Regions from separate parts of the Rhizobium sp. BK379 genome, predicted to be linked through region 2. Evidence: predicted binding sites of a transcription regulator. Region 2 holds the regulator's gene; the other holds the start of a gene.
What was found. Region 2 encodes HrcA, which represses chaperone genes, less so after heat shock. Its sites were predicted from a motif close to GTTAGCACTCNCNNNNNGNGAGTGCTAAC; they were not measured.
Positions count from the first base shown of each region.

Region 1: the regulator HrcA is predicted to act here: its motif matches at 9,109-9,137, upstream of groES (co-chaperone GroES).

Region 1 is NZ_JACIAD010000002.1:719,619-730,605, reverse strand. It holds gene FHT93_RS14605 (hypothetical protein) at 1-270, opposite strand, end outside; gene ileS (isoleucine--tRNA ligase) at 402-3,308, opposite strand; gene FHT93_RS14595 (MFS transporter) at 3,782-4,996, shown strand; gene FHT93_RS14590 (bifunctional riboflavin kinase/FAD synthetase) at 5,059-6,042, opposite strand; gene FHT93_RS14585 (TIGR01459 family HAD-type hydrolase) at 6,057-6,905, opposite strand; gene FHT93_RS14580 (SRPBCC family protein) at 7,134-7,622, opposite strand; gene FHT93_RS14575 (metalloregulator ArsR/SmtB family transcription factor) at 7,597-7,953, opposite strand; gene FHT93_RS14570 (dihydrofolate reductase family protein) at 8,101-8,742, shown strand; gene groES (co-chaperone GroES) at 9,194-9,490, shown strand; gene groL (chaperonin GroEL) at 9,547-10,987, shown strand, end outside.
Region 2 is NZ_JACIAD010000002.1:307,430-318,416, forward strand. It holds gene dnaA (chromosomal replication initiator protein DnaA) at 68-1,621, shown strand; gene FHT93_RS12530 (saccharopine dehydrogenase C-terminal domain-containing protein) at 1,754-2,836, shown strand; gene gcvA (transcriptional regulator GcvA) at 2,833-3,717, opposite strand; gene FHT93_RS12540 (DMT family transporter) at 3,859-4,779, shown strand; gene hemW (radical SAM family heme chaperone HemW) at 4,891-6,087, opposite strand; gene rdgB (RdgB/HAM1 family non-canonical purine NTP pyrophosphatase) at 6,102-6,746, opposite strand; gene FHT93_RS12555 (VOC family protein) at 6,756-7,172, opposite strand; gene rph (ribonuclease PH) at 7,247-7,963, opposite strand; gene hrcA (heat-inducible transcriptional repressor HrcA) at 8,141-9,229, shown strand; gene grpE (nucleotide exchange factor GrpE) at 9,341-9,976, shown strand; gene FHT93_RS12575 (nucleoside hydrolase) at 10,050-10,987, opposite strand, start outside.

The DNA of each region.
Region 1 (10,987 bases), 410 kb from region 2:
GTTGGCAACAGTTTCCTGCGGCTGAACGAGGGTTTCCTTCTGGTCCTTCGCGGGCATGACGAGCGTCGGACGCGGCGTATATTTCACGCCAGCATTTTTCGGGCCGGCGCCGGTCAGCGAAACCGACTGGCCGAGGTCGTCGGCAAGCTGCTCCATGGCGGTCTTGTCGGTGCCGTAAGTCGGGCTGCTGGCGCAGCCGGACATTGTGGAGCTTGCCGCCAGAACAACAGACAGGCAGGCGCCCAAACGGAACCAATGCGTCGCTAACATGAAAACCCTTCCCGCATGCCGGAATCAGTACTGCCCACCGGACAATCGTCCCCCTGACGCAAAAATCCGGCCATTTTCAGGCAGCTTTTACCGGATGAACACCATAAAGGCAATTCACCCGGCAAATATCTTCAGACCTGGATGCCGAGTTCGCGCAATGCGGCCGCATCACGCGCCGAAACATCCGGGTAGTCAGGATCGGAACCGACATCGGTGGTGATGCGCCAGGAACGGGCGCATTTCACCCCTTCGGCAAGCTTCGGAACGACAGCGACTTCAGGCACTTCCGGCAGGCGGAAGGCATCAGCCGGGCCGGCGTCCGCCTCGATCGTGATACCGGAGGTGATGCAGACTTCGCTGAAATCCTGTCCTTCGAGCGCCTTGCGCAATTCCGCGTCGGCAACGTGGACTACAGGTGCAGCTTCCAGCGACGAGCCGATGCGCTTGTCCTTGCGCTCGATTTCGAGCGCGCCGGTCACGACGCTGCGGATCGCGCGGATCTTCTTCCACTTTTCGGCGAGCGCCTCGTTGCGCCATTCCGTGGCTACCGGGGCAAACTGCTCCAGGTGCACAGAGACGGCTGAAGGATTGCGCGAGAGCCATGCCTCTTCCGTCGTAAAGGGCAGCATCGGCGCAAGCCAGGTCACCATGCAATCGAAGATCGTGCGGATGACATAGAGGGCCGAACGGCGGCGCAGGCTGGAGGGCGCGTCGCAATAGAGCGCATCCTTGCGGACGTCGAAGTAGAAGGCCGAAAGCTCGACATTGGCGAAGTCGATGAGCGCGCGGGCAATCTTCTTGAAGTCGAAGGCGTCGTAGTTTTCGCGCACGAGCTGGTCGAGCTCGGAGAGGCGGTGCAGCATCAGCTGCTCCAGCTCCGGCAGATCGGCGAGCGCGATGACCTCGCCCTTGTCGTGGGCCAGCGTGCCGAGCATCCAACGGATCGTGTTGCGCAGCTTGCGATAAGCATCGACATTGGTCTGGATGATCGTCTTGCCGACGCGCAGGTCGTCCGCATAGTCCGACGTCATGACCCAGAGGCGCAGGATATCGGCGCCGGCATCCTTCATGACTTCCTGAGGTGCGGTGACGTTGCCCTTCGACTTCGACATCTTCTCGCCCTTCTCGTCCATGGTGAAGCCATGGGTGAGGACGGCGTCGTATGGCGCCCGACCGCGGGTCGCAGCCGATTCCAGCAATGACGAGTGGAACCAGCCGCGATGCTGGTCCGAGCCTTCGAGATAAAGATCGGCCGGCCATTTCAGGTCGGGACGGTCTTCCAGCGTGAAGGTGTGGGTCGAGCCAGAATCGAACCAGACGTCGAGGATGTCCATGACCTGCGACCACTTGGCCGGGTCGTGCTCGTTGCCGAGGAACCGCTCCTTGGCGCCTTCGGCAAACCAGGCATCGGCGCCTTCGGCGTCGAAAGCATCGAGGATGCGCTGGTTGACGGCATCGTCCTGCAGCACCTGGCCCTGTTCATCGACGAAGACGCAGATCGGCACGCCCCAGGCGCGCTGACGAGAAAGTACCCAATCCGGGCGCTGCTCGATCATGGCGCGCAGGCGGTTCTGGCCGGCAGCCGGCACGAAACGGGTGTCGTCGATCGCCTTCAGCGCACGGGTGCGCAGCGTCGTGCCATCTGCCAGCGTCTTGTCCATATAGACGAACCACTGCGGTGTGTTGCGGAAGATGACCGGCTTCTTGGAACGCCAGGAATGCGGATACTGGTGCTTCAGGCGACCGCGGGCAAAGAGCGCGTTGCGCTCGATCAGCGCCTTGATGACGCGATCGTTGGCGTCACCCTTCTTGCCGTTGTCGTCGATGACGCGGGCGCCTTCGAAGCCGGGCGCGTCGGCGGTGTAGAAGCCGCCATCGTCGACCGGGAACGGGATCTTGGTTTCGATGCCGCGCGCCTCGATCTCGCGGCCATGCGCCATCCAGACATCAAAGTCTTCGCGGCCATGGCTCGGTGCGGTGTGCACAAAGCCGGTACCGGCATCGTCGGTGACGTGATCGCCATCGAGCAACGGCACCAAAAACTCGTAGCCGCCTTCGAGGCCCTTAAGCGGATGAGCGCAGGTGGCGCCGACGAGATCTGCAACCGTGACGTCGGCGAGACGCTTGTACTGCAGTTTTGCCTTGGCGAAGGATTCCTCAGCGAGATTATCGGCAAAGATCAGCTTTTCGCCCGGGCGCGGACCAAAATCGTTCTCGGCAGCCGTGACTTCATAGAGGCCATAGGCAACGCGCGAGGAATAGGCGATCGCCCGATTGCCGGGGATCGTCCAGGGCGTGGTCGTCCAGATGACGACGAAAGCGTCCTTGAGGGCATCGGAGCCTTTCGCCACCGGGAATTTCACCCAGATCGTGTCGCTCTCATAGTCATGATACTCGACTTCGGCTTCCGCGAGCGCCGTGCGCTCGACGACCGACCACATGATCGGCTTGGAGCCGCGGTAGAGCTGGCCGCTCTTGGCGATCTTCAGGAGTTCGCCGGCGATGCGGCTTTCCGCGTGGAAGTTCATCGTCAGGTACGGGTTTTCGAAATCTCCGACGATGCCGAGGCGCTGGAATTCGCCACCCTGGATGGCGATCCACTTTTCGGCATAGGCGCGGCATTCGCGGCGGAATTCGATCATCGCCGACGGCTCGGTCAGGTCAGGCTTGGCCTTGCCCTTGGCGCGGTAGTTTTCTTCCTCGATCTTCCATTCGATCGGCAGGCCGTGGCAGTCCCAGCCGGGAACGTAGTTGGAGTCGTAACCGCGCATCTGGAAGGAGCGGGTGATGACATCCTTGAGGATCTTGTTCAGCGCGTGGCCGATATGGATGTTGCCATTGGCATAGGGCGGGCCGTCGTGCAGGACGAACTTTTCGCGGCCGGCGGCGGATGCGCGCAGCTTCTTGTAAAGATCCATCTTCTGCCAGCGCGCAACGAGCTCCGGCTCCTTCTGCGGCAGGCCGGCGCGCATCGGGAAATCCGTTTCAGGCAGGTAGAGGGTCTTCGAGTAATCGATCTTTTCGGCTGTTTCGGTCATGTGTGACAATCGCTTCTGGCGGCCCGAAAAGGGCACGCGGACATGAAATCTGTGGTGACGGAAAGCGCTCGCTCAGCTCAAGCGCCAAAAACCCGGACCTTCCGGCAACTTAGCGTGCGCGGAAGACCGGGCCGATAATTCGTATCGAATGCGCCAGCCGGAATTTACTCATCGCGCCGGTTCATAGGCGCTTTTAGGCGGAAAAGGAAGAGGGATTTCAGAGCCGCGACCTTACGAAAAGCTGCACGGGGAATGCTTCGTCCCAACCGAATTCAGGAACGACACTCAGGCTCTCGCAGTTGCCCGTGCCGGTCGGCAACCGCTGGAAACAGGCGGGAGCTGCAATATTGTTGTTCCCGAGGCAAAAAACCCAACACCCCGTGTCGATTTCCCGATTGCCCGAACGTCTTTGACTTGCGGGCATCAGAAATCCATCATGCCGATCAAACCCGCTCGCAAGGAGTGATGAGGATATGAGCAGTTCCTATCGTTGGGTTATCGTCGCGGCCGGCGCACTGATGACGTGCGTTGCGCTCGGCGCCATGTTTTCTCTCGCAATCTTCCAGCAACCGATCGCCGATGCGACGGGTTGGTCGCATGCCGGTATCGCCAGCGCCATGACGCTCAATTTCATCGTCATGGGCATCGGCGGCTTCTTCTGGGGTGCTGCCAGCGACCGGTTCGGGCCACGCCCGGTGGTGCTGATCGGCGCCGTCATCCTTGGGCTGGCGCTGATGCTCGCCAGCCGCGCGGAAACGCTGCTGCAGTTCCAACTGACCTATGGCGTGCTCGTCGGCCTCTCGGCCAGCGCCTTCTTCGCGCCGATGATCGCCGCGACGACAGAGTGGTTCGACGAGAACCGCGGCCTTGCCGTCTCGCTGGTTTCGGCAGGCATGGGTGTTGCTCCGATGACGATCTCGCCATTCGCGAGCTGGCTTATTACAGCCTATGAATGGCGCCCGGCGATGATGATCATCGGCATCGGCGCGCTGATCCTGATGATCCCGGCGGCACTTCTCGTGCGCCGTCGCCCGTCGCCGCCTCAGGATATGCATGATGCCATGGTATCTGCGGATGGCGGTGCTCCCAATCTCTGGAAGGTTTTCCGTTCGCCGCAATTCATCGTTCTCGGACTGACCTTCTTTGCCTGCTGCGCAGCCCATTCCGGACCGATCTTCCATATGGTGAGCTACGCGACACTCTGCGGCGTCGCGCCGATGGCTGCCGTCAGCATCTACAGTGTCGAGGGCCTAGCCGGCCTTGGCGGACGCCTGCTCTATGGCACGCTGGCGGACCGGATCGGCGTGAAGCCGGTCATCATAGCAGGCCTGCTGGTGCAGGCCGCCGCCCTTGCCACCTATCTTGCCGTCAGCAAGCTCGGGGAATTCTATGCGCTCGCCGTCATCTTCGGCAGCGCCTATGGCGGGGTGATGCCGCTTTATGCGTTGCTGGCGCGTGAATATTTCGGCCCGCGCATCATCGGCACCGTCTTCGGCGCGGCAACGATGCTCTCCAGCATCGGCATGGCATTCGGCCCGCTGATCGGCGGCTGGATCTACGACACCTATGCCAACTATTCGTGGCTGTTCATCGGCTCCGCCCTGGTCGGGCTCGGTGCAGCAGCGATTGCGCTCGCGTTCCCGCCGCTACCCCGGCAGAAGGCTCAGCCCGCGCTTGGCACTGCCTGAGCGGTTCTTCGTTTTTGCGCAATCCCGGACGTAAAACGCTCAAGCAGTTTTGCTGGAATTGCTCAGCCGAAACAGAGCTTCCGGTCGAGCTCGCCGAGCGGTCTCACACCTGCGAGAAGAGCCCTCGCTTCCTCCTCGTCGCGCTTGATCTGCGCGACGAGCGGATCCAGCCCGTCAAACTTCAATTCGGGGCGCAGATAGCCGAAGAAGGAAACCGAACAGGTCTGGCCATAGAGATCGCCGCTGAAATCAAAAAGGTAGGTTTCGAGCAGCGGCGCACCATTTTCCGTCACCGTCGGGCGACGGCCGTAGCTTGCCACCGCATCGTAGAGCCTGCCGCTTTCGGGGCGGAAGCGGACGGCATAAATGCCGGCTGCAAGTTCCGCCTCCGGCGGCAACTGCATGTTGGCGGTCGGGAAGCCGAGCTGGCGGCCGAGCTTTTCGCCATCGATCACCTTCGCCTGCACCGTATAGTGATAGCCGAGCATGGCGGCGACCGAGGAGACATCGCCTTCCTTCAGCAGTGCGCGGATATGGCTCGATGAGACGACATCGGTGTTCTCATCGCGGAAGGCGTCGATCAGGGTGACGCCAAAGCCATATTTGTTGCCGGCATCCATCAGGAAGGCAGGGCCGCCTTCCCGGCCGCGGCCGAAGTGGAAGTCGAAGCCCGTCACAACTTCGGAAGCGCCGAGCCAGTCCTTCAATATGGAGTGGATGAAATCCTCGGCCGAACGCTGCGAGAATTCGTAGTCGAAGGGGTATTCAATGACAGCGTTGAAGCCCAGTTCTTCCAGGATACGGGCCTTGAAGGGCGCCGGTGTCAGGCGGAAGACCGGTGCATCCGGCTTGAAGACAGTACGCGGATGCGGCTCGAAGGTCAGCACCAAAGCGGGAATACCGCGCTGCCGTGCAATATCGAGAGCCCGGTTCAGCACCGACTGATGGCCGCGATGGACACCATCAAAATTGCCGATGGCAATGACGCCGCCCTTCAGATGTTCGGGCAGCGGCTCGCGGGTTTCGTTACGGTGGAACACGGTCATCGGCTTCAATTCTCTTATGCGAGGCGCGGCATCCACCACTTGGGGGCGGCTTTTTCCCGTTCGAGATAGGCGTGCAGGATCGCTTCGTCGGTCTCGCCGTTCAGCGTATATTCCTTAGCGTGGATACCGCCGCTGATGTAGAGAAGATCGAGGCCATAATTCAAGGCGCCGCGAACATCGGTCGGCATTCCGTCGCCGATCGCCAGAACGCGGTCAACGGGGAAATCGCCGTGCACTTCGCGCGCGGCGGCAAGGGTCGCCTCATAGATCGGCCGGTGCGGCTTGCCGGCGATGCGGGTGGAACCGCCGAGCTGCTCATAATAGGCAGCCATCGCGCCGGCGCAGGGAATGATGCGGTGGCCGCGCTCGACGACGAGATCGGGATTGGCGCAGATCATCGGCACGTTGCGGGCTTTGAAGTCCAGCAGCATATCGGTGTAGTCCTCGGGCTTCTGCGTTTCGTCGTCGAAGAAACCGGTGCAGACGACCGACGTGGCCTCACCTGCCGCCGCACGCTCGATATCGAGGCCTTCCAGGATCGGATTGTCGCGCTCGGGACCAAGCAGGAAAACTTCACGAGGTCCTTCAGCAATCAGCGCGCGGGTGACATCACCAGAGGTGACGATGCGGTCATAGGCGTCGTCGGGCACTCCGATCTGGCGCAACTGCTCGACGACCTGCCAGGAGACGCGGGGCGAATTGGTGATGAGAACGACCGTCAGACCCGCGGCGCGAGCGGCCTGCAGCGCCTCGCCGGCTTTCGGAAACGGATCGACCCCGTTATGCACGACACCCCAGACATCACAGAACACCGCGTCATATTGATCGGTGATCTCGGAGAAGTTCGCAATCCGCTTTGCCATTCCGCTTTCCTGCTTCGCTTTCGGTCCCCGGTGACATTGCAAAGGCAGGCTTCATTGGCAAGGCATTTCCGCAGCGACGTGACAGATACAGCCAATGGCGGCTTTCGGCACGACTTGGGTTTTCGCTGACCCCACCGAACATGTCATTTGTTGAAGCGTGAGCCTAGCATGCCGGCTTCGGCGCATCGTCGAAACCGGCAAGGCATATTACAGGCACCTCTGATGACATCAGCCGTCCAGCCAGGCGGCAAGGCCCTCGAGCGTCTGCAGCCCGTATTCCACCGCGCCGAAACCGATGACCACCTGACGCCGCTTGGCACTGGGGTGGAGCTGGCGCAGGGTCAGCACGGTCTTGCCGTCGGCCTGCTCATCAAAGGTCACGGTAACGCGGAAACGGTCGGGGTCATCAGGATCGGGCGTGCCGTAATCCATGACGATCCGCTCGTTCGGCACGATCTCCAGAAAGCGCATGAGGTTCGCGAAACGATGCTCCTTGCCCTCGAACATGCCCACCATATCGAAGCGCCAGATCCCGCCCTCGCGGATATCGGCCTCGTGGCTCTCGATGTTGAGGCCGGTCGGGCCGTACCATTTGGCCAGTGCCTTTGGATCCATCCAGGCGGCAAAGACCTTGTCGCGTGGGTGGTTCAGCAGCTTGACCAGCACGATTTCGCGATCGAGCGACCAGGTCTCAAACGGGTTTGCCATGTCCTTCATCATCCTCTTGCGTCTCGTCCAAATAGGCTTCCAGCCGATCCAGCCGCTCGGTCCAGCGCCGGCGCTCCGCTTCCATCCAGTCCGCCGCCTCGTCGAAGCGCGCCTGCACCAGCCTGCACCAGCGGCTGCGCCCGCGCTTCTCGCTGGCGATCAGCCCGCAATCTTCCAGCACCTTGAGATGCTGGGCGAAGGAGGGCAGCGCCATGTCGAAAGGCTCGGCCAGGACGCTGACCGGTACCTCGCCGGCAGCCAGGCGCGAGACGACCGCGCGGCGGGTCGGGTCGCTGAGAGCGTGAAAGGCAAGGTCGAGCGGTGTCGAGTGGTAGGGCATGTGGCCTATTAAAACGTCACCGATAGCCAGTCAAGGACAATAAGGCACTTGCCTTAGTGTTCGGCCCTCGATACAAAGGCACATGCCTTAGTGTCTGGCCTACAGATGGAGGCTGTCATGGTGCAACCACTCGCAAGGAGAACAACAGTGGTAGTTCGTGTCGATCTCATGATCTCGCTCGATGGTTTCGCGACAACGACGGACCAGACGCCGGAAGTCCCGTTCGGCGAGGACTGGTCGCGTCTCGTCGGCTCATATGTAGCAACCCGCACGTTCCGCGAGCGCGTATTCAAGGATACCAGCGGGGCTGGGACGACAGGCATCGACGACGACTACGCGAAGGCGTATTTCGAAAATGTGGGGGCCGAGATCATGGGCGCCGGCATGTTCGGTCTCCACAACTTTCCCGACGATCCGGACTGGCGCGGCTGGTGGGGTGACGAGCCGCCGTTCCGGTGTCCGGTTTTCGTCCTCACCCACAAGCCACGTCCTTCCCTGGAGATGGCTGGCGGGACAATTTTCCATTTCCTCGCCACTACACCTGCCGATGCGCTACAGCGGGCTGTCAGTGTGGCGGGCGGCAAAGACGTGCGGGTTGGCGGCGGTGCTACCGTTGTTCGCGACTTCCTCAAGGCGGGCCTTGTCGATCGCCTTCATGTCGCTATCGCTCCGATCCTGCTCGGGCGCGGCATACGCTTGTGGGACGATCTGCGCGGCCTGGAAGCCGGCTGCACGGTGAAGTCGGAAACCGCGCCGAGTGGCACCATCCACCTCACCTTCCAACGCTAGGCATTTTCTTGCGACTGGGCGACCATGGCCGTGCACAGCGGTCATGATATCGGCTTCCGTGAAGACCCTGACAATCTGCCTTGCCTGTCCAACTCGAGGCAAATGTCGACTTCCGCTGTAAAGCGGTCAACCTTGGAAGCAGGCGGGCAACGATATCGCCAGGCATTGGCCAGATGATGCGTGGCGAGTTGGCCGGCCCGCCAGCCGCCAGCCCATGTTCGCCCGGGCGGGCTAGGCTCGGAAAGGCAGGCTATGGCAAAGGCTCGGCGCCACGCGGGACAAATGCTGCATGTCTCCACAATTCCGGCACAAAAATCCGTGAAGGCTCTTCTTGACTCCTTCTGGAGCCATCCCTAAATGCACGGCGCTAGCACTCACAGGAGTTGAGTGCTAACATCCACCTTGTGGGCCACCCCGGTCCGCGAATGTCATTTGATCGAGGGATTAGACAATGGCAAGCACCAATTTCCGCCCGCTTCACGATCGCGTCGTTGTCCGTCGCGTTGAATCCGAAGAGAAGACCAAGGGCGGCATCATCATCCCGGATACCGCTAAGGAAAAGCCGCAGGAAGGCGAAATCGTCGCTGTCGGCTCCGGCGCTCGTGACGAGTCCGGCAAGGTCGTAGCACTCGACGTCAAGGCTGGCGATCGCGTTCTGTTCGGCAAGTGGTCGGGCACCGAAGTCAAGATCAACGGCGAAGACCTTCTGATCATGAAGGAAGCCGACATCATGGGCATCATCGGCTAATCAGCCGGTTGTCTTTCATCCGATATCGCTGACACCCCTTTTCAGGAGTTCTCAAAATGGCAGCTAAAGAAGTAAAGTTCGGCCGCGGCGCGCGCGAAAAGTTGCTGCGCGGCGTCGATATCCTCGCTGACGCAGTGAAGGTCACGCTTGGTCCGAAGGGCCGTAACGTCGTTATCGACAAGTCCTTCGGCGCTCCGCGCATCACCAAGGACGGTGTTTCGGTCGCCAAGGAAATCGAACTCGAAGACAAGTTCGAAAACATGGGCGCCCAGATGGTCCGCGAAGTTGCTTCGAAGACCAACGACGTCGCCGGCGACGGCACCACGACTGCAACGGTTCTCGCACAGGCCATCGTTCGCGAAGGCGCAAAGGCAGTTGCTGCCGGCATGAACCCGATGGACCTGAAGCGCGGTATCGACCTCGCTGTTGCTGAAGTCGTCAAGGATCTCCAGGCCAAGGCCAAGAAGATCAACACTTCGGAAGAAGTTGCCCAGGTCGGCACGATCTCCGCAAACGGCGAAAAGCAGATCGGTCTCGACATTGCTGAAGCAATGCAGAAGGTCGGCAACGAAGGCGTTATCACCGTCGAAGAAGCCAAGACCGCTGAAACCGAACTCGAAGTCGTCGAAGGCATGCAGTTCGACCGCGGCTACCTGAGCCCGTACTTCGTCACCAACCCGGAAAAGATGGTTGCTGACCTCGAAGACGCCTTCATCCTCCTGCACGAAAAGAAGCTTTCGAACCTGCAGTCCATGCTCCCGGTTCTCGAAGCTGTCGTTCAGACCGGCAAGCCGCTCCTCATCATCGCTGAAGACGTCGAAGGCGAAGCTCTTGCTACGCTCGTCGTCAACAAGCTGCGCGGCGGCCTGAAGATTGCTGCTGTCAAGGCTCCGGGCTTCGGCGATCGTCGCAAGGCCATGCTGGAAGACATCGCTATCCTCACGGGCGGCACTGTCATCTCCGAAGACCTCGGCATCAAGCTTGAGTCTGTCACGCTCGACATGCTCGGCCGCACCAAGAAGGTCTCGATCTCCAAGGAAAACACCACGATCGTCGACGGCGCTGGCGCCAAGTCCGACATCGAAGGCCGTGTTGCCCAGATCAAGGCCCAGATCGAAGAAACCACCTCCGACTACGATCGCGAAAAGCTGCAGGAACGTCTTGCCAAGCTCGCTGGCGGCGTTGCCGTTATCCGCGTCGGCGGTTCGACGGAAGTCGAAGTGAAGGAAAAGAAGGACCGCATCGACGACGCTCTCAACGCGACGCGCGCTGCTGTTCAGGAAGGCATCGTCCCGGGCGGCGGCGTCGCTCTGCTGCGTTCTTCCACGAAGATCACGGCCAAGGGCGAAAACGACGACCAGGAAGCTGGTATCAACATCGTTCGCCGCGCTCTCCAGGCTCTGGTTCGCCAGATCGCTGAAAACGCAGGTGACGAAGCTTCGATCGTTGTCGGCAAGATCCTCGACAAGAATGAAGACAACTACGGCTACAACGCCC
Region 2 (10,987 bases):
TGCCAGAGCGGGGAATGATCGGGCGGCTGTCAACGAATGACCGCCCGAGGAAATGAAAGGCGGCATTATGCAGATGAATTCGATGACGACGGGTGCGCTGGATAACGGGGAAGCTGCACCGCAGTCTTTCGGTTCCATTCACCTGAGTGCAACGGAAGAAAAGGGCGAGATGAAGCATGGCGTTCTCTTCGACCGCGTCAGCGCGCGTCTGAAGGCACAAGTTGGTCCTGACGTCTATGCAAGCTGGTTTGCACGGCTCAAGCTTCATTCGGTTTCCAAGAGTGTCGTCCGTCTCACCGTTCCCACGACCTTTCTGAAGTCGTGGATCAACAACCGGTATCTCGATCTCATTGTGGGGCTGTTTCAGGCCGAAGATCCTGAAATCCTGAAGGTCGAGATCCTTGTGCGCACGGCAACGCGCACCGGCGTGAAGGCGGTCGACGAGGCGGTCGCTATCGAGCCGGCTGCCCAGCCCACCCAGCTTCGTCGTCCGGCATCTGCCCAGCCGGCGGGGCATATCGTCCAGCAGGCCGTTTCGGCCGCCGCTGCGGCGCGCCCGGCAAGTGTCGGTTCGCCGCTCTTTGGCTCGCCGCTGGATTCTCGCTTCACCTTCGACACCTTCGTTGAGGGCAGCTCCAACCGCGTGGCGCTTGCCGCCGCGAAAACCATTGCGGAAGCAGGTCAGGGCGCTGTGCGCTTCAACCCGCTCTTCGTCCATGCGACCGTCGGTCTCGGCAAGACCCATCTGCTGCAGGCGATCGCCAATGCTGCGGTGCAGAACCCACGTGGCCTGCGCGTCGTCTATCTGACGGCCGAATACTTCATGTGGCGTTTCGCGACGGCGATCCGTGACAATGACGCGCTGACGTTGAAGGATTCGCTGCGCAACATCGACCTTCTGATCATCGACGACATGCAGTTCCTGCAGGGCAAGATGATCCAACATGAGTTCTGCCACCTGCTGAACATGCTGCTCGACAGCGCCAAGCAGGTCGTCGTCGCAGCCGACCGAGCGCCGTGGGAACTGGAATCGCTCGATCCGCGCGTCCGTTCGCGACTGCAGGGCGGCGTTGCGATCGAACTTGATGGTCCCGACTACGAGATGCGTCTCGAAATCCTGAATCGTCGTCTCGCGGCGGCCCGTCTGGAGGATCCGTCACTGGAGATCCCGACCGATCTGTTGCAGCACGTTGCCCGCAACATCACAGCGAGCGGCCGCGAACTGGAAGGCGCCTTCAACCAGTTGATCTTCCGTCGCTCCTTCGAGCCGAACCTGTCGATCGAGCGCGTGGATGAGCTGCTGGCCCATCTCGTCGGTTCCGGCGAGCCGCGTCGTGTGCGTATCGAGGATATCCAGCGCATCGTCGCACGTCACTACAACGTCTCGCGCCAGGAACTGGTCTCGAACCGCCGCACGCGTGTCATCGTCAAACCGCGCCAGATCGCCATGTATCTGTCGAAGACGCTGACGCCACGCTCTTTCCCGGAGATCGGTCGCCGCTTCGGCGGACGCGATCACACGACGGTTTTGCACGCCGTGCGCAAGATCGAGGAACTGATCTCGGGAGATACGAAGCTGTCGCATGAGATCGAGCTTTTGAAGCGTCTCATCAACGAATAAGCGGTGCACAGCCACCACGTTTCAACAGCCGGGAGCAATCCCGGCTGTTTTCTTTTATGAGCATTTTATTCTATACACCCGCAAGTGAGAAAAATGCGCCGGTGACGAACGTCGGCATTCGGGAGGACATCAATGAGTTTTGAACGGATTGCCGTGATCGGCCTTGGCAAGGTCGGGCGGCTGGCGGCAACGCTTTTGCATGAGGGTGGCTTTGAGGTTGTCGGTGTCGATGCACAACTGCCCACGGGCGAATTGCCCTTCCAATGCCGGGCTGGCGATATCACCGACGTCTCCGTCATCGGAGAACTGCTGTCGAGCGTCGAGGCGGTGCTGTCCTGCCTGCCGTATCATCTGAACATCGAGCTGGCACGGGCGGCCCATCTCGCCGGCATCCACTACTTCGATCTGACCGAGGATGTGCCGACCACCAATTTCATTATCGAACTATCCAAGACCGCCCGCGGCCTGATGGCGCCGCAATGCGGTCTGGCGCCGGGCTTCGTCGGTATCGTCGGCTCAAGCCTTGCCGATGGCTTTGATCGCTGCCGCTCGATCCGCATGCGTGTCGGCGCCCTGCCGCAGCACCCGATCGGACTTCTGGGCTATGCCTTCAACTGGTCGCCGGAAGGCGTGGTCAATGAATACCTGAACGATTGCGAAGTCATCGAGGGCGGGGTGCGCAAGCTCGTCTCGCCGATGGAATGGCACGAAACGATCTATGTCGGCGGCGTCAAGCTGGAGGCTTTCACCACCTCGGGCGGCCTCGGGACCATGTGCGATACCATGCTCGGCAAGGTCGATAACCTCGATTACAAGACGATGCGTTATCCCGGCCATATGGAGCTGATGAACTTCTTCTTCCATGAGCTTCTGATGCGTGAGAAGCGCCAGCTCGCCGGCGAAATCTTGACCAACGCCAAGCCGCCTGTCGATGACGACGTCGTCTACGTCCATGTCGCGGCCGAAGGCACGATCAACGGCTCCTTGCGTCGGAAGGAATTTGTCCGCGCCTATTATCCGATCGAGATTGCAGGAGCCCGGCGTACCGCGATCGCCTGGACGACGTCGGCCTCGGTGGTTGCCGTCATCGAAATGGTCCGCGACGGTCTGCTGCCGGCGAGCGGCTTCCTGCATCAGGAGCATATTCCGCTCGAGATGTTCCTGAAGACGCCGACCGGCAGCCTTTTCAAGGCAGGTGCTACCAGCCGCGATTAGGTTTTCGCTTCTGAAAGCAACCAGCGCCGGAACGCCGCAACCGCCGGCCGTTCCAGCGCTGTGCCTGGATAGACGAGATGGTAGGCAAGTTTGCTTGTCAGCCCCAGTGGAAACGGCGCGATGAGCCTTCCCTCGGCAAGTTCCTTCTCAATGAAGGAGCGGCGCATCAGCGCCACGCCGAAGCCTGATTTCATCGCATCGAAGGCGCCATTGCCGTCGCTGAAGATCGGGCCGCGGGAGGCATCTACCTTGGTGGCGCCCGCCGCGGCCAGCCAGAGCTGCCAGTCGCGGCGGTAGACGTCGTGGATGAGCTGGTATGCCGAAAGCTGATCGGGCGAGGGATTTTCGCCGAGGATTGCAGCGATCGCCGGCGTGCAGACCGGCACCAGTTCGTCATCCACCAGCCGCTCGCTGATCAATCCCTCATAACCGCCAAGCCCGTGGCGGATGGCGAGATCGATCCCATCGCGCTCGAAATCGAACATGCGATGGGACGCACTGATGCGGACATCGATATCAGGATGCATGTCCTCGAAGCGCTGCAGGCGCGGCAAAAGCCAATGTGTTGCAAAACCTGCCGTACAGGTCAGCGCCAGCGCATTGCCCCGCCGCCGTGCCGTCAGTGATGCCGTCGCTTCCCGCACGAGCTGGAAGGCCGTGCGCAATGTCGCGAAATAGTCCCGGCCTTCCGGCGTCAACAGAATCTGCCGTGTACGCCGCTCGAACAGCGATACGCCAAGCGAGGCTTCGAGATCGCGGACCTGCAGGCTGACAGCGCCAGGCGTGACGTGCAGCTCGCGCGCCGCCTGCGTCATGCTCAGATGACGCGCCGTGGCCTCAAAGGCGCGCAGGGCCGACAATGACGGCAAAGGATCTGTCATGCTTTAGCTCAGCTCAATCATGCGAGCAGAAATGCTCGTTTGTCAGGCGATAAGGAATACTAATAAAAACCGGTAGATCTGGCAAATCCACGCAGGTGAGCCGGAGGAAACACTTTAGCAGAACTCGGCGAGGAGATTGTCATGTCCATCCAGAAGACCATGGGAGCCGCAGAATGGGCCATGCTGATCGTGCTGTCGCTTCTCTGGGGTGGCTCCTTCTTCTTTAACGGCATTCTCGTCAAGGCGCTGCCGCCGTTCACAATCGTGACCGGTCGTGTCCTGCTTGCCGCCATCGCGCTTAATCTGATCGTGCGCGCCATGGGTCATACCATGCCGCGTGACAGGCAGAGCTGGATCGCCTTTTTCGGCATGGGGCTTCTCAACAATATGATTCCCTTCTGTCTCATCGTCTGGGGCCAGACACATATTGCGAGCGGTCTTGCCTCAATCCTCAACGCCACGACACCACTCTTTGCCGTACTCGTTGCTCATGTCCTGACGGCGGATGAAAAGCTGACGGCAAACCGTCTGTTCGGCGTGATCGTCGGCTTTGCAGGCGTTGCTTACATGATCGGCTTTGACGCGTTGAAGGATCTCGGCTCGAACGTGCTTGCCCAACTCGCAGTTCTCGGTGCTGCCTTCTCCTATTCGCTGGCCGGCATCTGGGGACGGCGATTCCGCCGGATGGGCCTTGCGCCGCTTATTCCGGCCGCCGGGCAGGTGACGGCATCCACCGTTCTGATGCTGCCGATCGCGCTGATTGTGGACCAGCCCTGGACGCTCGCCATGCCCTCCGTCGAGACCTGGCTGGCGCTATCAGGTCTTGCGATCCTCTCGACGGCCGTGGCCTATGTGCTGTTCTTCCGCATACTGGCAACGGCAGGTGCCACCAATCTGATGCTGGTGACCTTCCTGATCCCCGTCAGCGCGATCCTGCTTGGCGCCGCAGCACTCGGTGAGCAGTTGCAGCTCAAACATCTGGTGGGCATGGCTTTGATCGCGCTCGGCCTTGCCGCAATCGATGGAAGGCTCGTCAATTTTGCAAGGAGACGGGCTGCTTGAGGCGGACCTGAAGCGGTTCAGGAAAAAGTGTGAGCGGCAGGTTTGCGCCCGGAACTGAGTGAAGCAAGGGAGATAGAGCTTAGCCTTGTTTCGAAGAACAAGGGGAATGCTCTAGCAGGCGAGGTCCGCCACGACGGAATCAAGGATCAGCATGCCTGCCGGCGTGCAGCGCAGGCGGGAATTGCCGATCCGCTCAATGAAGCCGTGTTCCAGTAAAAATTCCTCCCGTTTCGGATCGGGATCGCGGCCGGAAAGCTGCTGCCAGCGGGCAAGATCGACACCTTCCTTCAGGCGCAGTCCCATCAGCAGCAATTCATCGGCCTGCTCATCGAAACCGAGGCGCTCGTGCTCGGTGATACCATGGCCGTCGCGTTCGACGAGGTCCAGCCAGGCTTCAGGCTTGCGCTCCGTAGCGGTTGCGACCTTCTCTCCGCCCCGCGACAGGCGACCATGCGCGCCAGGGCCGATGCCGGCATAGTCGCCATAGCGCCAGTAGGTGAGGTTATGGCGGCTCTCCGCACCCGGCCGGGCATGATTGGATACTTCATAGGCCGGCAATCCTTCGCGCTCGGTGATCTCCTGCGTGGCTTCATAGAGAGCAGCGGACTGGTCCCCATCCGGCACGATCAGCTTTCCAGCCTTATGCAGCCCGTAGAAGGGCGTGCCTTCCTCGATCGTGAGCTGATACAGCGAGAGATGGTCCACGGCATAGGAAATGGCTTCCTTGAGCTCGCGATCCCACTCCTCGACCGTCTGGTTCGGCCGCGCATAGATCAGGTCGAAAGACATGCGCGGGAAGATGTCACGCGCGAGCCTGATCGCCTTCAGCGCATCAGCGACGTCATGCAGCCGCCCAAGGAATTTGAGGTCGCGATCATTCAGGGCCTGTACACCGAGCGAGACGCGGTTCACACCGGCGGCGCGGTAGCCACGGAAACGGTCTGCTTCGACGCTGGAAGGATTGGCCTCCATCGTGATCTCGATACCGTCAGGCACATTCCAGTGCCGCGCAATGCCGTCGAGGATCGCATCGACTGTTTCCGGCTTCATCAGCGACGGCGTGCCGCCTCCGAGGAAGATGCTGGTTACCGTCTTCGGCCCGCTCATCAGGCGGGCATTGGTGATCTCTTTCAGGAAAGCGGCGACATAGCGCTCCTGATCGACCGGCTGATGCCGGACATGGCTGTTGAAATCGCAATAGGGGCACTTCGCCGCGCAGAAAGGCCAATGCACATAGACCCCGAAACCGGGCTCGCCGGTATCGGGCAGAAGCTTTGCATCGCGCGTCAGCGCAGACGGTTCGATCATGTTCAAGGCTCGGCCTATGCTTCCAGGCAGGTTTCGACGAAGAGCTTGAAGGCGCGGGCGCGATGCGAGAGAGCCTGCGGCTTGCCGATGTTCCAGCCGTGTTTTTCTTCCGCGCTCATCTCGCCGAAGGTCACATCGTAGTCCTCGGGCTGGAAGATCGGATCATAGCCGAAACCTTGCGTCCCGCGCGGGGGCCAGACGACTTTGCCTTCCACTTCGCCGCGGAAAAGCTCCGTGTGACCATCCGGCCATGCAAGGCAGAGCACGCTGACAAAACGGGCAGAGCGCTGCTCGGGCTTGGTGGCGCCGGCCTTTTCCAATGCCTTCTCGACCTTCTCCATGGCCATGAAGAAATCGCGGGTGCCGTTGCCGGTCTCCGCCCAGTCGGCGGTGTAGACGCCGGGATCGCCGCCAAGCGCATCGACGACGAGGCCGGAATCGTCGGAAAGCGCCGGCATTCCGGAGGCTTGAGCCGAGGCAAGTGCCTTGATCGTGGCATTTTCCTCGAAGGTCGTCCCGGTTTCCTCGGGTTCGATGAAATTGAGTTCGGCGGCCGATTTGGCGGTGAAGCCGAGCGGCCCGATCAGATCCTGGATCTCGCGGATCTTGCCCTGGTTGTGGCTGGCGACGACAATAGTTTTGGTTTCGAGCTTACGCATAAAATATCCTTACCCCATGCCCCAGATTTTGGCCTCCGCGCATTCCAGGCTATTGCCTGAAGGGTCGCGGAAATAAATCGATCGGCCGCCCTGCGGCCATTGAACCTCGGATTCGATGCCGATGCCGGCAGCTTTCAGCTTTTGCACCATCGCATCGAGATTGTCTCCCGAAACCGTGAAGCAGGCATGGCCCCTTCCGATAGTGCCATGCGGCGGAACCTGCAGGCTGTCCGGTGCAGGCGGCTTCACCGTTTCCTCCGGGTTGAAGATCAGGAGCACGCCCGGTCCGCAGCGGAAGAACACATGACGGTTGCCAGACCGTGCGATCTTCTCAAGGCCCAGCACATCCTCGTAAAAGGCTTCTGTCGCATCGAGATCGGTTGCGTAGAGCGCAGTTTCAAGAACGCCTTCGATGGGTTGTGCCATTGCCCGCCCCTTTTGAGGCCTTGCCCCCGTAAGCAGGGACGAGGAAATTCACTGGCGAGGCTTGAATGATAGCCTCAGGCGATGGCTTGCTTCTGCAGGTCCACCAGCCCGGCAATGCCCGCCTTGGCGAGACCCATCAGCGAGGAGAACTCCTCTTCGCTGAAAGGCGTGCCTTCCGCCGTGCCTTGGATCTCGACGATGCCGCCGGCGCCCGTCATGACGAAATTGGCGTCGGTCTCGGCCGAGGAATCCTCGAGATAGTCTAGGTCGATGACCGGCTGGTTGGCGAAGATGCCGCAGGAGATCGCCGCGACATGGTCCTTCAGCACGCGGTCGGCCTTGATCATGTTGCGGGTTTCCATCCAGCGCAGGCAATCGTAAAGCGCAATCCAGCCGCCGGTGATCGAGGCCGTGCGCGTGCCGCCGTCGGCCTGGATGACGTCGCAGTCGAGCGTGATCTGCCGCTCGCCGAGGGCAGTAAGATCGACCACGGCACGCAGCGAGCGGCCGATCAGGCGCTGGATTTCCTGCGTGCGGCCGCCCTGTTTGCCGGCTGCGGCTTCGCGCTTCATTCGCTCGCCTGTCGCGCGCGGCAGCATGCCATACTCGGCTGTGACCCAGCCCTTGCCGGTGTTGCGCAGCCACGGCGGCGTCTTGTCTTCCAGGCTCGCCGTACAGAGTACGTGCGTATCGCCGAACTTCACCAGGCAGGAGCCTTCCGCATGCTTGGAAAAATTGCGCTCGAAGGAGACCTTGCGCATCTGGTCGGTTTTTCTGCCTGAAGGCCGCATTCTCTTCTCCTGAAACATGATGCCGAAAACGTGAGCGCTTTCAGGCAATGTCTGTGCATGCATTGTATCGTCGCCCGCTTCTACGATTGGCTGCGTGCATTTGCAAATTCCCTTTTGCCACGGGGGGCAGATTGGCTATATTTCCCTGATATCATTCAGTGCGGGTGCGAAAAGTTCATGAGCTACAGGTCGACATCAATTTCGGATGCCGTGGCTGCGCTGGATGAACGATCGAAGGAAATCTTCCGGCGCATCGTCGAAGGCTATCTGGAGCACGGCGAGCCGCTCGGCTCCCGCAATCTTTCGCGTCTTCTGCCGATGTCTCTGTCGCCTGCCTCCGTTCGCAATGTCATGAGCGATCTGGAAGAGCTTGGTCTGATCTATTCGCCGCATGTCAGCGCCGGGCGCCTGCCGACCCAGATCGGGCTGCGCTTCTTTGTCGATGCCTTCATGCAGGTCGGTGACCTCTCGGCAGAAGAACGTGCCAGCATCGACCGCCAGGTGCGGGCCGGAAGCCGCGACAATCCGGTGGAATCGATGATGAATGAGGCGAGTCGCATGCTCTCGGGCATTTCGCGCGGCGCCGGCCTTGTCATCACCTCAAAGAGCGACCCGGTTCTGAAACATGTCGAGTTCATCCGCCTGGAACCTACCAAGGCGCTGGCTGTTCTTGTCGGTGATCACGATCAGGTCGAAAACCGCATTATAGAACTGCCCGCAGGTGTTACCTCGTCGCAGCTCACCGAGGCTGCCAATTTCCTCAATGCACACATGACCGGGCAGACGCTGCCGGAATTGCGCTTGCAATTGAGCCGGCTGAAAGATGAAGTTCGCCATGAGCTCGACGCACTGTCGCGCGACCTCGTGGAGCGCGGCGTCGCCGTGTGGGCCGGCAACTCGGACGAGACCAAGCCGGCACAGCTCATCATCCGCGGCCGAGCAAACCTGCTGGAAGGCGTAGGCGGCGCGGAAGACCTCGACCGGCTGCGCCTGCTCTTCGATGATCTGGAGAAGAAGGACAGCTTGATCGAGCTCCTGAACCTTGCCGAAAGCGGGCCGGGCGTACGCATCTTCATCGGTTCGGAAAACAAGCTTTTCTCACTTTCCGGCTCCTCGCTCATTGTGGCGCCCTATCGCGATGACGACGACCGCATCGTTGGCGCGGTAGGAGTGATCGGTCCCACGCGGCTCAATTATTCCCGCATCGTGCCGATGGTGGACTATACGGCGCAGCTCGTGTCGCGCCTTTCGCGCGGATCTCTCTGATCCCTTGCGCAAAACAGGCGGAATTTTAGCTTCTTCGTAACGCAGACTTGATTTTTTCCGGCCAAACATCGATATCGGGCGCATCTGAGAATACACGAACCGGAGACCGTCATGACTGATGAAACGACGAAGAACGGACCTGACGCGGCTGCGGCGGAAGCCACAGCCGACGCCGCCGCAAACGTCGAGAATGAAGCCGTGAAGGAAGCAGCCGCAGGCGAACCAGATGCGCTTGAGCTTCTGAAGGCCGAGAATACGGAACTGCGCGACCGCTACCTGCGGCTCGCTGCCGAAATGGATAATCTGCGCCGCCGCACGGAGCGCGAGGTTAAGGACGCCAAGTCCTATTCCGTCGCAGGCTTCGCCCGCGACATGCTGGCCGTCTCGGACAATCTGCGCCGTGCGATCGATGCCATTCCGCCGGAAGCCAGGGCTGCCGCCGACGCTGGCCTGATGACATTGATCGAAGGTGTCGAGATGACCGAGCGCTCCATGCTGTCGGCTCTCGAGCGCCACGGCGTTCGCAAGCTGGAGCCGGTCGGCCAGAAGTTCGACCCGAACTTCCATCAGGCGATGTTCGAAGTGCCGAATACCGAAGTGCCGAACAATACGGTGGTACAGGTCGTACAGGCCGGTTTCAGCATTGGTGAACGCGTCTTGCGCCCGGCCATGGTCGGCGTCGCCAAGGGTGGTCCGAAACTCGTCGAAGCCGAGGCCAACTCGGTGCTGGACGAGAAGGACGCCTGAGACAGCAAGAATGCCTGACAATTGAAAAAGGCCGCGTCAGCGGCCTTTTTGGTTTTTGTATCACCCTTGCGAACTAGATGCGCCCGAAACGCTCGATCAGCAGATCGAAGAAACCGTCGGAATCCACGTAGCGCATGACCTTTGCATTACGCTTTCGGTCGGTCACATGCCACCAGTCGACGACGGTCATGCCGACCGTCAGTTCGGATGTGACTTCGATCTCGACATTGCAGTCCCTGCCCTTGAAGAGGTCCGGTTTCAGCAGATAGGCGACGGTCGTCGGATCATGCAGCGGACCGCCGTCCGAGCCGTATTTTTCGATGTCGAAGCGCTCGAAGAATTCCAGCATCTCGACCATCGCCTTGGCAGGCGCGGTGCCGATATCGGCCATGCGCTTCACCCGGTCCTTGCGGGTCAGCAACTGGTGCGTCACATCGAGCGGCATCATGACGACCGGCACGCCCGAGCGGAACACGATATCGGCGGCTTCCGGATCGACATAGATGTTGAATTCAGCAGCCGGCGTGATGTTGCCGCCTTCGAAGAAGCCGCCGCCCATCATGACGAGTTCGCGGATGCGCGGGACGATATCCGGCGCCTTCTGGAAGGCCAGGCCGATATTGGTCAGCGGACCGAGCGTACAGAGCGTGACGGTGCCTTCCGGCTCGCGTCGCAGCGTTTCGATGATGAAGTCGACCGAATGCTGCGCCTGCAGCGGCATCGTGGGCTCTGGAAGCGTCGGGCCATCGAGGCCTGTCTTGCCATGCACGTGCTCGGCGGTGACGAGCTTGCGGGCGATCGGTCGGTCGGCGCCGGCAAAGACCTTGATATCGGTCCGCTCGCACAATTCGCAGATGATACGCGCATTGCGGCTGGTGAACGACAACGGCACATTGCCGGCGACGGTGGTGATGCCCAACACCTCAAGCTCTTCCCGGCTGCCGAAGGCCAGCATGATCGCGGCGGCATCGTCCTGGCCGGGGTCGGTGTCGATAATGATTTTTCTCGGTT